Regions from separate parts of the Arthrobacter sp. zg-Y1143 genome, predicted to be linked through region 2. Evidence: predicted binding sites of a transcription regulator. Region 2 holds the regulator's gene; each other region holds the start of a gene.
The links. Region 2 encodes LexA, which represses DNA repair genes until DNA is damaged. Its sites were predicted from a motif close to TCGAACANNTGTTCGA; they were not measured.

Region 1 (5,014 bases), on a different contig from region 2:
TCCACGCCTGCACGAACATCCCCTGCGAGGGCACCGGCCAGTGGATCAGGTACAGATCCACGGTGTCCAGCTTCAGGGCCCGCCGGCTGTCCATGAACGCAGCCCGCGCCCTGCCCTGGTCCCCGTTGCGCAGCTTGGTGGTTACGAAGATCTCGGCACGCGGGATGCCGGAAGCCGCGATGGCCGCCCCCACCCCTGCCTCGTTGCCGTAGGCCGCCGCGGTGTCGATGTGGCGGTACCCGGCAGCCAGGGCGTCTTCCACAATTTCCTGCGTCTGTTCCGGCGGAACCTGGAATACGCCGAATCCCAGCTGCGGAATCCGCACTGAGTTGCTCAGGGTCAGCTCGGGAACGCTCGAACGCGGGCTCTCGGTCATGGTGGTACCTCTCCTTGATGCCGTCCCCGGGGCTGAATTGCCCTACGCTGGGGTGCAGTTGCGGGCCGGGCACCTCCACCTAAGCCCGGCACCCTCCCCCAGTCAAGGAAAATCCGGACAGGAAGTGAACCATCCCGTGGCACTGAATCTGCTGTTCATTGGCGGTACCGGCGTGATCAGTTCGGCCGCCGTCACCCGCGCCGCGGCCCTCGGGCACCGGGTGAGCGTGCTGAACCGCGGCGTTTCCGCGGCGCGGCCGGTCCCGGCCGGCGTCGAGGTGCTCCCGGCCGACGTCCGCGACATTTCCGCGGTCCGGCAGGCGCTGGGAAGCCGGGAGTTCGACGCCGTGGCGGACTTTCTGTCTTTCACCGCCGGGCATGTGCGCGATGCCGTGGAACTGTACCGCGGGCGGACCGGCCAGTACGTCTTCATCAGTTCCGCTTCGGCCTACCAGAAGCCGCCGGCCCGGCTCCCGGTGCTGGAATCCACGCCGCTGCGCAATCCGTTCTGGCAGTATTCCCGGGACAAGATCGCCGCCGAGGACGTGCTGGTCCAGGCCTATCGCAGCGAAGCTTTCCCGGCCACGATTGTGCGTCCGTCGCATACCTATGACGCCACCAAAGTGCCGCTGCTGGGGCGCTGGACCGACATTCACCGGATGCGGGCCGGACTGCCGGTGCTGGTGCACGGAGACGGGACGGCCCTCTGGACCCTGACGCACAGCAGGGACTTTGCCCTGGCCTTCGTGGGACTGCTTGGGCGACCGGCCGCGCTGGGGGAAAGCTACACGGTCACCTCGGACGAATTCCTCCCCTGGGACGCCGTATACCGGACGCTCGGGGCGGCAGCGGGGGTTCCCGAACCGGTCCTGGTGCACGTGGCCTCCGAGACCATTGCCGCCCATGATCCGGTCCGCGGACCCGGGCTGCTGGGAGACAAGAGCCATTCGGCCGTCTTCGACAACAGCAAGATCAAGTCCCTGGTGCCCGGCTACCGGGCGGAGATTCCCTTCTCCGAGGGGGCCCGCGAAATTGTCCGCTGGTACGACGCCCGCCCCCGGGAACAGGAACCGGACCCCGGCTGGATGGAACTCAGCGACCGCTTGGCTGCCTGGGCGCTCGCGTAACTGCGGGGTTCGGCGCGTGTGGCGCCCCGTCTCCGCCGCAGCGGGCTGTTAGAGTGCGACCATCGTCACAGCACCGGACCCGGTGTCGTGACGGAAGATTCCAGTCATCCTTCGGACAGGTCTGGGGGGAACTTTTTGAAAGGGCAGCATGTCGGAAAATAAGCAGTATCCCGGTAACGATCAGGGAGCCGAGACGGGGGCACCGGCAGCGGACGGGCAGTACAGCTACCCGCAGAGTGCCCCGGAGCCGGCTCAGCAGCCCCAGGCATCCGGACAGCAGTCCACTCCCGCCCCGGCCGGAGAGCCCAGCGCCCAGCAGTACCCGCCGTACGCCCAGCAGGGCAACGGGCAGGACCAGTTCGGGCAGGCTTCAAGCTACCCGCAGGGCCAGTATCCGCAGGCACAGTACGGGCAGGCACAGTACCCGCAGGGCCAGTACCCGCAGGCCCAACAGTATCCCCAGGGACAGTACCCGCAGGCACAGCAGTATCCCCAGGGACAGTACCCGCAGGCACAGCAGTACCCGCAGGGCCAGTACCCCCAGGGCTACGACGAGCGGAAGTCACGCCTGGTGGCCGGCCTGCTGGGCATTTTCCTGGGCAGCCTGGGCATCCACCGTTTCTACCTGGGCCACACCGGGCTTGGCGTAGCGCAGATCGCCGTAACCCTCGTCACCTTCGGATTCGGCAGCCTGTGGGGCTTCATCGAGGGCATCATGATCCTCTGCAATGCCGCGTCGTTCCGCACGGATGCCAAGGGCGTACCGCTTAAGGAGTAGGCGGGAGCTGCTGCTGGGGCACCTCGGGCTGCATATTGCGGCGGTACCGGTGTTCCAGCAGCAGGCGCGCTCCGTTGACCACGAGCGTTTCCACCGGAACCCCCTGTTCCTCGGCCAGTTCCTCCAGTTCCCGTCCCAGCTTTTTCGGGATCTGCAGCTCAATGATCATGGCTTAAATCGTATAGCGGCTCCGGCGCCTCTTCTGACGCGCGGCCCGTCGGATACGTCACCTGCCCTTCGGCCGTAGGTATTGCGGCTTCCTGCGGTGCTAGGCTGGGATTCGAAAGTTTGTTCTAGTTGATCACCTCAGAGGGGCGCAGGCATGGCGGTGTTTTCAGCAGACCGTTCCCGCAGGACAGCCCCGCCGGCGGAGGCCGACGCTGCCGCTGCCTCCGGCTTTCCGAGCCCGGCCCGTGACTACTTCGACGGCCGCATTGACCTCAACCGGCACCTGATCCGCGATCCCACCTCCACCTATGTGGTGCGGGTCGAGGGCGACTCCATGGCCGGCACCGGCATCTGCAACGGCGACGAATTGATCGTGGACCGCTCGCTCACCCCGCGGGACGGCGCCGTCGTGGTGGCCGTGGTCAACGGAGAACTGGCCGTGCGGCGCCTGCTGCTGGACGGGGACAAAATCCTCCTGCGGGCCGAAACGCCGGGTTACCCCGATATTGAAGTGTCGGAGCCGTCGGAGCTTTCGGTGTGGGGCGTTGTGACCCGGTGCCTGCACCATGTCTGATCTACCAGCCGCGGCGGGCCGGCCAACTCCTGCCGGCTCGGGCACCCGGATTGCCCTGGTGGACGTCAACAGCTTCTACGTTTCCTGCGAGCGCGCCTTCGACCCGAAGCTGGCCGGAGTGCCCGTAGTGGTGCTGTCCAACAACGACGGCTGCGTAGTGGCCCGCTCGGATGAGGCGAAGGCACTGGGCATCAAGACCGGCACCCCGTGGTTCAAGCTAGCCGAGTCCGCCCAGCAGGTGGGCCTGATCCAGCGCTCCAGCAACTACGAGCTGTACGGGGACCTCAGCTCACGGGTGATGGAACTGCTGGGCCGCTATGCACTGTGGCAGGAGGTCTACTCCATTGACGAGTCCTTCCTGGGCCTGGCCGGCACCCCGGCCGAACTCAACGCCCAGGGCGCGACCATCCGCACCGCCGTCGCCCGGCACACCGGCCTGCCCGTCTGCGTAGGCATCGGCAGCACCAAGACCCTGGCGAAGTTCGCCAACCGGATCGCCAAGCAGAACCGGCACCTGCAGGGGGTCTGCAATCTGGACACCATGGACCCTGCGGTGGTGGACACCATCATGTCCCGGGTGCCGGTGACCGGGCTGTGGGGTGTGGGATCGCGGCTGGGGACCCGGCTGGCGGCGCTGGGCATCGAGTCCGTGGCGGATCTGCGGGCGGCGGACCCGGCGATGATCCGGCGGAAGTTCTCGGTCATCCTGCAGCGCACGGTGCTGGAGCTCAACGGCACCTCCTGCATTCCGCTCGACGACGAGCGCGCCGACCGCAAACAGCTGATCTATTCCCGCAGCTTCTCCACTCCCGTCACCACACATACCGAGATGCGGCAGGTTATGAGCATCTACGCCCAGCAGGCCGCAGCCCGGCTGGCGCGGGAAGGCCAGCAGGCCCGCGTGCTCACTGCGTATGCGGGCACGTCCCACTTCAGCGAGCGCGCGTCGTCGTTCCCCTCGGCCACCGTGCGGCTGCCGGCGCCGACGGCGGATCCGGTGATCCTGAGCCGGGCGGCGGTAGGTGCCCTGGAGGCCCAGGTCATTGAAGGCGTCTCCTACACCAAGGCCGGCGTGATGCTCAGCGGGCTCGAGGCCGCCGGGGCACAGCCGCTGTTCGATGAGTTCGTCTCCGACCAGGAGCGCCGCAACCTGGGTGACCTGCTGGGCCGGGTTACGGACAAATACGGGGCTGCGAGCATCGGCCTGGGCCTGGCCGGGATGGCGACGGCGAAACCCGAGTGGACCATGTCCCGCAAGTACTCCTCCCCGCGGTACACCACCGAGTGGAGCGAACTGCCGGTGGTTCGGGCACTATGAGCGGATACCCGGAACCGCAGGCAGCAACAGGTAGTCTCCGCCGCTGACGCACGCTCCCCCGCCGGTTTACGCTCTATCCTGCAATTGTCTGTCCCGCAATCACCTGTCTCGTAGTCACTTGTCTCATAGCCATCCCGGGGGTTCGCATGGATGTTTTCTGGCCCGGCGCCGTCATCGGCCCGGTTCTCGTTGTACTGTGCCTGGTCGGTATACGTAAGCGGGAGGCGCTCGCCGAGGCCATGTTTTCCGGCCAGGAAGCGCTCTACGGGACAAAGTGGGCCAACCGGTCCATGGGCGATCCCAAGACGCGGCCAGCCCTGCTGCTGGCGCCCCTCATTGGCGGCACCGTCATGGGGGCTGCGTTCTTTGTCCTCTCGCTCACGGGGGTCCTTGAGATAGACAGCACGGAGAACCCCCCTCCGCCGCCGGGCTTTGTGCTCATGGCACTCACCGGAGCCGGGTTCGGCTTAGCGGCGGCCGTCTACCTGTTCACCCGCAAGGGCCGGAAGCCCTCCCGGAAGCTGCTCTGGGCGCTGACCCTCACCGGAATGGCGTTTATGGCCGGTGCAGCCGCCTTCCTCCGCTGACTGTTCCACTGACTCCGGTGAGCCCGGCGTCGTCCTTTCGTGGGACGCTGGTTATATGGACCTGGTCGTATCGCCCGCGCTGACGAT
Region 2 (5,014 bases):
CCGCCGAACAGGACAAAGTTGGCATCCGACGGCGCCGGGGCCAGTCCCATAATGGTGAGTTCCCGGACGATCCTGTCGCGCTGGGCCTTGATGTCCTCAACGTTGGACAGGAGGGCATCGGCGTGCGTCAGGGCTGCGTTGGCCGTGGCCTGGGTAATGGCGGAGAGGTGGTACGGCAGCCGGACCAGGCGCAGGGCGTCGGCGATCTGCGGCGCCGCGGCCAGGTAGCCGATCCGGGCCCCGGCCAGGGCGAAAGCCTTGGACATGGTCCGGGAGACGATCAGCCGCTCGCGTCCGGGCAGCAGCTGCAGGGCGCTGGGGGTTTCCGTGTGGGAGAACTCCGCGTAGGCCTCGTCCACCACGACAACTGCGTTGGAGGCGGCGCCGGCATCGTAGGCCGCCTCGATGGCGTCCAGTCCCAGGGCGGTGCCGGTGGGGTTGTTCGGGGTGCAGAGAATGATGATGGTAGGTGCCTGTGCCCGGACCTGCTCCGCCACGGACTGCGGGTCCATGGTGAAGTCGGCTTCCCGCGTGCCGGTGACATAGGCGGTGCCCGTGCCGCTGGCGAGCAGCGGGTACATGGAGTAGGTGGGCGGGAAGCTCATGGCCTTCCGGCCGGGGCCCCCGAAGGCCTGCATGATCTGCTGCAGGACTTCGTTGGAGCCGTTGCCGGCCCAGATGTTTTCGGCGGTGAGACCGTGGCCGAGATAGTTCGCCAGGTTTTCGCGCAGCTGGGTGAACTCGCGGTCCGGGTACCGGTTCAGGCCGGCAACGGCCGCCTGGACCTCGGTAACGATCGCTTCCCTTACATGCCGGGGCAGCCCGTGGGTGTTTTCATTGACGTTCAGCAGGATCGGCACATCCAGCTGCGGAGCTCCGTACGGGCTCAGGCCGCGGAGGTCTTCCCGCAGGGGAAGTCGGTTCAGGTTTTCCAGCTGTTCACTCACCCGTACAGCTTAAGGCGCTGCGGCACCCGGCGCGGAATCCGGTGTCCCGGCATGAAGTTCCAGGCTAGGAGGCGACGGGGATGTAGAGCTGCCGGCCGGCCGGGACCGTGGCGTTTTCCAGGTTGTTCAGTTCCACGATGTCCGCAACGACGTCCCGGGGATCCCGCTCCGGTGCGTATTCGGTGGCGAGGGACCACAGTGAGTCGCCGGTGGAAACGGATACCTGCAGGGTGCGTGTGGTTTCCGGTGAGTTTCCGGTGGCCATGGCAGGGGCGGTGAAGAAACCCGCAAAGACCAGAAGTGCAGCGGTGGAGAACATCAGGGGTGCGCCCACCAGGACGAGCCGTCCGCGGCGGGTGAGGCGCAGCGGTGCCTGGCTGCGCGCGGCAGCGGAGGCGCCGGCCGGGGCACTGGGACGCACCGAAGCGTTGGGAAGTACGTGTACTGACATGTCAATACCTTTCCGGTCCGATGAGCAGCTCCCGCGCCGTCCGGACAATCCCCGGCAGGACCGGGTATTGCGCGGGGCCTAGAAACTGCATTCGAACATCTGGTGGATCCTGCGAGGTGTCACAGGACCATACTCGAACATACGTTCTAAGTTGTACTCGAACATTTCTAGCACTTATCTACGAACATTGTCGAGACTCGCTCGAATATATGTTTGAAAAACTTGCCGCGCTCCCTTAGCGTTGAACCTGTCGGGAAAGCGGTGATACCAACTAATCACCCGGCACTGACAAAACTGAGAAAACCGGGAAACCGGGAAAAGCGACAAAACGGTACGGCCAGCACCGCAGGCACGGCCGGCACATAAAGAAGAAGCCATCGGGTCCGCATCCGCGGGCCTACCGTGAAGGGAAGCCGACGTGGCCCGTGTTACCAATGGCAGCACCCCCGCCCCTGCCGCGCCCGCTCCGGCAGTGCGCACCAAGGGCCTCACCGCCCGGCAGACTAAGATCCTCGAGACCATCCAGCGCTCGGTCAGTACCAACGGCTACCCGCCCTCTATGCGGGAAATCGGAGACATCGTCGGTCTGGCCAGCCTCTCGAGCGTTACCCACCAGCTGAGCCAGCTGGAAAAGCTGGGGTACATTCGCCGGGATCCCAAACGGCCCCGGGCCATGGAAATCCTGGTCCCCCTGCTGCTTCGCGACGCGCCTTCAACCCGCCGCAGCGCATCCGGTTCGCCGGACGGTTCAGCGGCGGAAACCGGCTCAGGGTCCACGGCGGGGGCAGCATCCGGCGCCGGCAGCTCACATGTCTCCGACCTCACCACCGCGATCGACACGGCCATGGTTCCGCTCGTGGGACGCATTGCGGCCGGCGGGCCCATCCTGGCGGATCAGCAGGTGGAGGAAGTCATTCCCCTGCCGCGCCAGCTTGTTGGCCACGGCGACCTGTTTATGCTCCGCGTGTCCGGCGACTCGATGGTGGACGCTGCCATTTGCGACGGAGACTGGGTGGTGGTGCGGCGCCAGCCCACGGCAGAGAACGGCGATATTGTTGCCGCCCTGCTGGAGGACGAAGCGACGGTCAAGACCTTCCGCCAGCGCAACGGCCACACCTGGCTGCTGCCGCAGAACACCCGCTATGAGCCCATCCTCGGCGACGAAGCCACCATCATGGGCAAGGTTGTATCGGTCATGCGTTCTCTCTAGGGCTGCACGCAGAAAAACAGCACCAATAAACAGCACCACTAAATACAGCGCCGCCGGCTCCCTGCCGACGGCGCTGCTGCGTTCCTGCCTCGCGCTTCCCCCTGGACGGGGCCCGGCCTAGGTCCGGGTGCCTGCGGGCTGAGCTGAAAGGCGTTCAAGGGCCTGCAGCACCACGCCGCGGTCCGTGGTGGACCAGAACGGGGGCAGGGCAGCCCTCAGGAAGCTGCCGTAACGGGCGGTGGCGAGCCGGGAGTCCAGGACGGCCACCACCCCCTTATCACCGGAGGCCCGGATCAGCCGGCCAGCGCCCTGCGCCAGCCGGACGGCGGCGTGGGTTGCCGAAACACTCATGAAGCCGTTGCCGCCGGCCTTGGCCACCGCACGGGTGCGGGCCGTCATCAGCGGATCATCGGGACGCGGGAACGGAATCCGGTCCATGATGACCAGCCGGCACGAGGCACCAGGGACATCCACGCCTTGCCACAGGGACATGGTTCCGAAGAGGCAGGTCGCGTCGTCATCGGCGAACTGCTGTACCAATGCGGACATGGTGGACTCGCCCTGGCACAGGATCGGGAAGTCCACCCGTGTGCGCAGGGCATCAGCCGCTTCCTCGGCTGCACGCCGGGAAGAGAACAGACCCAGTGCGCCGCCGCCGGAGGCCTTGATCAGCGCCTCAATCTCGTCCAGTTGCTCCGGGGATGTCCCCCGCCCCGGTTTAGGCAGGTCCTTGGCTACGTAGAGGACACCCTGCCGGGGGTAGTCAAAGGGACTGCCGACGTCGGTGCCGTTCCATTTCGGGGCACCGCTGCCCAGGAGTCCCAGGGCGCCGGCCACCGGACCGAATTCTGCTCCGATGGCCAGGGTGGCGGAGGTCAGGACCACGGTGTGACCGTCGAAGAGCCCTTCGCGCAGCCGGCCGGCCACCGACAGTGGGGCCACGTTGATGGTGGGCGGTGAGTCTTCTTCGGGCGCCGTGTATCCGGCGCCGGGAGAGAACGTGCTGGGGCGCGATGCCCAGACCACTTCACCGGAGTTGCCGGCATCAAGAATGCGGTCGCACATTTCCTGCACGGCCATGAGCCGGGAACGGGCCATCTGGCGCCCGCCGTCCACGTTCTCGCCGTCGGGCTTGGAATCTGACAGCGCTGTGCGGGCCGAGTCGCGTACGTGCCCCAGGACCATCTCCTGGTCCTCGGACAGTCCCGCGGCCAGCAGACCGGACGGGACCGGTGCGAAGACCTGGTCGAACGCGCGGCCGGCAGCGGCCAGCGGCTCCAGGGCGGCGGAAGTGTGTTTGCGGGCTGCGGACACGGCTGCGGAGATAACGGTCCCGGACAGCTGTCCGGTGACGGCGCCGGTGACGCGGTCCTGCAGCTCGTGGGCCTCGTCAATGACCACCACGTCGTAATCGGGCAGCACGGCCAGACCCTCAAAGGCGGCGATGGCCAGCATGGCGTGGTTGGTGATGACAAGGTCCGCCACGGCCGCTTTGGCCCGGGCCTGCTCGCTGAAGCACAGTTCCGCCACGGGACACTTCTGCGCCCCGAGGCACTCCATGGAGGTCACGGAGACTTGGCGCCAGGCCCGGTCGCTGACACCTGGCAGCAGTTCGTCGCGGTCCCCGGTTTCTGTTTCCTGTGCCCACTCCTGCAGGCGGACGACGTCGCGCCCCAGTGCCGAGGTGGGTCCCCCGGCGGGCGCTGGGTGGGACACCGCCTGCTCGTGCATAAACAGCGTTCCCGCCTCGTCTTCCTCGGGGAACCCGCCGCCGGTCTTGTGGACGCAGACGTAGTTACTGCGGCCCTTGAGCAGGGCGACATCCACTTCCCGGGGCAGCTTGGGCGCCAGGGTCTTCAGCAGGCGCGGCAAGTCCCGGCCCACAATCTGGGACTGCAGGGCCAGGGTGGCCGTGGAGACCAGGGCAGGCTTGTCGCTGTCGAGGGCATGGGCAATCAGCGGAACCAGGTACGCCAATGACTTGCCGGTGCCGGTGCCGGCCTGGACCAGCAGGTGCTCGCCGGACTCGATCGCCTCGGCCACCTGCCGGGCCATCTCGTGCTGGCCCGGCCGGTTCTGTCCGCCCATGGACGTGACCGCCGTGTCCAGCAGCTCCAGTACCTGCTCCGACACCTGCTGCGTCTTCCTACCCATGGGTTACGAACGGCTCCAGCTCTGCAGCGAGCCCTTCACGGACCTTCACGTGCAGCCGGGTACCGGTCTCCACATGGTCCGTGGACAGGATCTCTGCGTCCTGCTGGTGGAGCCGGGACACAATCTCGCCGCGCTCATACGGCACCAGCAGTTCCAGCTCCACTCCCGGGCGCGGAATGCCTTCGGAGATCGCCTGGAGCAGCTCCGGGATGCCTTCGCCCGTGCGGGCCGAAACCACCACATACCGGCTTT
Region 3 (5,014 bases), on a different contig from region 2:
GGCCGGGAGACCCGCGCCCGGGCCCGCAGGTCCGCCAGGGAATCATAGGGCTGCCCGGCGGCAATGCGCCGAAGCTCAACGGCGGAGAGCCCGTAGATCCCGGCCAGGGACAGCCGGATGCCCAGCTTTCCCTCTTCGGTCCGCTCCACCCGGTACTGCTCCCCGCTCCAGTTGATGTCCAGGGGCAGGATGGGGATGCCCATCCGCCGGGCTTCAGCCACCAGCAGCCGGCGGGGATACATACCGGGATCATGCTCGAAGATCCCGGCCAGGAAGGCCGCCGGATGGTGCGCCTTCAGCCATGCCGACTGGTAGGTGGGCACGGCGAAGGCCGCCCCGTGGGCCTTGCAGAAACCGAAGCTGCCAAAAGCCTTGAGCGTGTCCCAGACCTTGTCGATGGTCTCCTGCGTGTAGCCGCGTGCCGCGGACTTGCTGCGGAAGTACTCTTCCACCCCCGGTTCTGCCGCTTCATTGCCCAGCAGCCGGCGCAGCTCATCTGCCTTGGCCAGGCCGCAGCCGGTAAAGACGTTCAGGGTGCGCAGCACCTGTTCGTGGAAAACGGTGACCCCGTGGGTTTCCGCCAGTACCGGGCGCAGCGCCTCGTGCGGGTACACCTCCGGGGAAAAGCCGTGCCGGTGTTCCAGGAACGGGCGGACCATGTCGGATTTCATGGGACCGGGGCGGAACAGGGAGATATCGATAATCAGGTCATTGAACTCCCGCGGAGCGAGTTTGCCCACCAGTTCGCGCTGGCCCGGGGATTCAATCTGGAAGCAGCCCAGGGTGTGGGTGCTGCGGATCAGCTCGTAGGTTGGTTCGTCGTCGAACGGCACGGCATCCAGGTTGATTCGGCCGCTGGGTTCGATGAACTCCGGATCCGGGGCATCCGGTGCCTCCCGGTGACCGCCGGCGGCAATCACTTCCTCACGCGAGGAATGCACGCGCACCACCTCGCGCACGGCAAAGGCCATGGCGCTTTGCATCCGCACACCCAGCACGTCCAGCTTGAGCATGCCCATGGGGTCCATGTCGTGCTTGTCGAACTGGGACATGGGCAAGCCCAGTCCGCTGGGCTGCACCGGGGTGCGGTCCAGCAGGGACTTGTCCCCCAGGATCACCCCGCACGGATGCATGGAGATGTGCCGGGGCAGGCGGTCCAGCCGTTCGGTGAGATCTACCAGCAGGTCCAACTGCTTGTTGTTTTCCACCTGGCCGGAGATTTCGCGCAGTTCCGGTTTTTCGGCGAGCGCCTCACGGAAGTTGCGCGCCGAGAAGCGCCACAGCTGCTTGGCCACGGCTCCGATGTCGGCTTCATCCATACCCAGGGCCAGTCCGGCGTCGCGCACCGCCCCGCGGGCCCGGTAACCGTTCTGCATGCTCATCAGCGTGACCCGTTCGGAGCCGAAGCGTTCGAAGATGCGGTGGTACACATTGTGCCGCTCGGCGCTTTCGACGTCGATGTCGATGTCCGGCAGCGTGGAGCGGTCCCGGGAGAGGAAGCGTTCAAAGATCAGGTCGTGGTCCAGCGGGTTCACATGGCTGACTCCCAGCAGGTAGTTCACCAGCGAGGAGGCGCCCGAGCCGCGGGCCGCGGCGCGTACCCCCATTCCCGTGATCATGGCCGAGACTTCGGCGACCGTGAGGAAGTAGGAGGCGAAGCCGAGCCGTTCTATGATGCCCAGTTCGTGTTCGAGCCGGTTGCGCATCTGGACCTCGGCGATGGAGTCCTGCACGCGCAGCCGGCGGGTGATCCCCGCTTCGCAGCGTTGGCGCAGTTCCGTCATGGGTTCGGCGTTGATGCCGATCACCGATGCTTCCGGAACCACTGGCTGTTTCCAGCCCATGTCCGCCACCGGGTCAATCCGGCAGTCATCGGCGAGCGCCGCAGTGTCAGCCAGCATCCGTGCCGCTCCCCCGGAGCCGTAGCCCGCTTCCGAGCTGATCTCCCGGGCAAGTGCCGTCATCTGGCGTGTGCCCTTGAGCCAGCCCTGCCCGTTGGGCTGCAGGTCAGGGAGCCGGGACAGCGAGGTCAGCGAGCGCGCGGCGTCGAGCACGTCAGCGGTGGCGGCGCCGTCCTCATCCACGTACCGCACGGCGTTGGTGAGGATGGCGGGTACGCGCATCTCATCGGCCAGCCGGAACATCCGCACCGCGTGGGCGAGGCTGAGGTTCTCCCCCGGCGGGGCCAGGTGCGTCACCACCTCGACGGCGAGCGCCCCCGCAGGGATCAGCGAGCGCCAGCGGGCGAAGAGGGTACGCGCCACGGCATAGCTGCGGCTGCGCATGGCAACGCCGACGTCGGACTGCGGGCCTACCAGCACAGTCAGCACCGGCTGCCCGGCCTCCCCTATGGGAGTTCCGTCTTCTGCCAGTGTTCCCCGGGCATGGGCGGCCAGCTGCTCCATGGTGACGCCTACGGGTTTGCCGGTGCGTGCCCGGGAAGCCGAGGTGCCGGCGTGGGCTGCGGAGATCAGCCGGCACAGGGCACGGTAGCCGGCGCCGCCGTTGTATCCGCGGGCCAGGAGAACCACCCGGCCCGTGACGGTGTTGTGTTCGTCCAGGATGGCGAGGTCCACTCCCACAATGGGGTCGATTCCTGCCTCCATGCAGGCGCGCAGATGCTTGACGGTGCCGTACAACCCGTCCCTGTCGGTGCAGGCGAGGGCATCGGCGCCGTCGGCAGCAGCGGCAGCGGCCATCTCCTCGGGCCAGGACACTCCGTAGTGGGCGCTGAAGGCAGTGGCTGCGTGCAGGTGGATAAAGCTCATGGGGTTGGTGCTGTCCCCTCAGGCACTGGGTCTCAGTGCGTCATGGATCCGTATCAGGCGCCAGCGGTCGGTGTTCACGTGGTGCGAGAGGTCCAGGGTGCGCAGCTCGGAGTGTTCACTGACACGGGCCTGAACCCGCCAGATCTCGGTATCCACCAGTCCGGCGCCGTGGCCGCGTTCGGCCCGGGTTTCCTCTTCCCACCAGTTGCGGCGTTCATACCAGCGCACCGGATCAGCGCCCACCTTGTAGGTGTGCCCGCCCCACACCAGCCGCAGGGGCTTGCCCGCGGGCGAGCACACCACCTCTATTGCTTCGCTGAAGACACCCATTCAGCTTCCCTCCCCGCCCGGCACGTGCACACCGCACGCCGCCATCCCCGCTGGTTTTTACTGGCTGCACTGGTTGCCGGTGGCAGTTTCCCTGTTGGTTTCCTTGGTGGTTTCCCTGTTGGTTAACAGCCGGCAACTAATTCGAACATATATTCGAACAGCGTCATCTTCAGTGTACGACCAGCGGCGGACAATAGGCACCACGAGGTGCCGGATCCGGTATTTTGGTCCCCGCTAACGGACCGTTCATCCACACCCGGGCAAGGGGTTACGGGCTAAACACGCCCGCCTGGTGCACACTGGTTCCAGATTCCCGTCCCCAACCGATGGAGCCAACCATGGACCCTGCCATGCACACCGGCATGCCGCCCGCCGGACAGCCTCCCCTCCAGGACCCGCAGGCCTCCCAGCAACAGGCGCAGCAGCAGGCGCAGCAGCAACCCGGTCCGCCGCCGGGGTACGCCGGGGCCTACCAGAACCCGTATAACGGTGCCCCAATGCAGGGAAACCCGTACCCCGGGGCGTCCATGGCTGGAAACCCGTACCCGGGGGCACCAACGGCTGGAAACCCGTACCAGCAATTCCCCCAAGCACCCCGGGAGCGCTTCGGCGGCGGGGCAATCGCCGGCATCGTCATCGTTACCCTCGGCTGGGCCCTGGCCTTGATGCCCCTCATTGTCTGGGCCGGCAGTATGGGCGACTACGCCTATGGTTCCGGCTGGGGCGGCCTTGTTGACCTCATTGCCATCCTCGGCATCCTCACCCTGGTCGCATCCGTAGGCGGTTTTATTGCAGCGCTCCGGAACGGCAACAAGAAGCTCGCGGCCCGGCTGTACATCATTCCCTCCCTGGTGTGGCAGAGCGCTGTGGTGGCACTGATCCTGTGGCTCTTGTACATGCTGTTCACTTACGGCATCTCCTAGGCCTCTTCCTTCGCCTCCACCCGCACTGTTGTGGACAGCGGAATCTCCTTGATGAACAGGCACAGCACCAGGGCTGCCGCCACAATGGGCACGCTCAGCAGGAAGATGGGCGGCAGCGCGTGCCCAAACGCGGCGGCGATAAAGTCCTGCGCCGGTGCGGGCAGGCTGCGCAGCATGGCCGGGCTGAGCGAGTTGATGTCTCCGCCCGCGGCGGCCCCTGCCCCGGGCGGCGCCGCCGCCATTTCGTTGCCCAGCCGGTGGATGAAGATGGAGCCAAACAGTGCAATGCCGAACGAGGCACCGATCTGCCGGAAATAGTTCGCCCCGGAGATCGCTGCCCCCATGTCCCTGCCCGGCACGCTGTTCTGCACAATCAGCACCAGGTTCTGCATCAGCATCCCGATCCCCATGCCCATCACCAGCATCCCCAGGGCCGTGAACCCGTACGGCGTCGTATCCGAGATCCGGGACAGCAGGACCAGTCCGGCAATGATCACGGCACAGCCGGCCACCGGATAGACCTTGTACCGTCCCGTGCGTGAGATCAGCTGGCCGGTGCCGATGGAGGTGAGCAGCAGCCCGCCCATCATGGGCAGCATCATCAGGCCCGACTGGGTGGCGGTGGCGCGGTTGACCATCTGCAGGAAGGTCGGGAGGTAGGAAATGGTGGAAAACATCGCGATCCCGACGGAGATGCCCACCAGCACGGGGAGCAGGAAATTCCGGTTGCGGAACAGCCCCAGCGGAAGGATGGGTTCGGGGGCGCGGCGCTCCACCGGGATGAACGCCCCGGCCGCGGCCAGGGTCACGGCTGCCAGGGCAAGGATCTGCGGGCTGGACCAGGCATATGTGGTCCCGGCCCAGGTGGTCAGCATGATCAGGGCAGCGCTGGCCAGTGCCAGCAGTCCCGCGCCGGCATAGTCCAGCTTCGGACGCCTGCCCTCGGGTTTGGGCAGGTGCAGTGAGGCGATCACGACGGCGAGCGCCAGCGCC

Region 1: a site for LexA is predicted at 2,561-2,576, ahead of QNN98_RS10005 (LexA family protein). Genes of this name have one in related genera too.
Region 3: a site for LexA is predicted at 3,240-3,255, ahead of QNN98_RS09800 (DUF6504 family protein). Genes of this name have one in related genera too.

Annotation. Positions count from the first base shown of each region.
Region 1 is NZ_JASKLW010000006.1:309,178-314,191, forward strand. Features, by position in the region: gene QNN98_RS09985 (aldo/keto reductase) at 1-376, opposite strand, end outside; gene QNN98_RS09990 (NAD-dependent epimerase/dehydratase family protein) at 513-1,502, shown strand; gene QNN98_RS09995 (TM2 domain-containing protein) at 1,651-2,280, shown strand; gene QNN98_RS10000 (hypothetical protein) at 2,270-2,449, opposite strand; gene QNN98_RS10005 (LexA family protein) at 2,603-3,022, shown strand; gene QNN98_RS10010 (Y-family DNA polymerase) at 3,015-4,340, shown strand; gene QNN98_RS10015 (hypothetical protein) at 4,487-4,927, shown strand; gene arfB (alternative ribosome rescue aminoacyl-tRNA hydrolase ArfB) at 4,983-5,014, shown strand, end outside.
Region 2 is NZ_JASKLW010000013.1:35,716-40,729, forward strand. Features, by position in the region: gene QNN98_RS14505 (histidinol-phosphate transaminase) at 1-947, opposite strand, end outside; gene QNN98_RS14510 (LysM peptidoglycan-binding domain-containing protein) at 1,012-1,398, opposite strand; gene lexA (transcriptional repressor LexA) at 1,817-2,608, shown strand; gene QNN98_RS14520 (ATP-dependent DNA helicase) at 2,726-4,762, opposite strand; gene hflX (GTPase HflX) at 4,755-5,014, opposite strand, start outside.
Region 3 is NZ_JASKLW010000006.1:274,259-279,272, forward strand. Features, by position in the region: gene QNN98_RS09795 (DNA polymerase III subunit alpha) at 1-2,768, opposite strand, end outside; gene QNN98_RS09800 (DUF6504 family protein) at 2,787-3,098, opposite strand; gene QNN98_RS09805 (hypothetical protein) at 3,437-4,021, shown strand; gene QNN98_RS09810 (MDR family MFS transporter) at 4,018-5,014, opposite strand, start outside.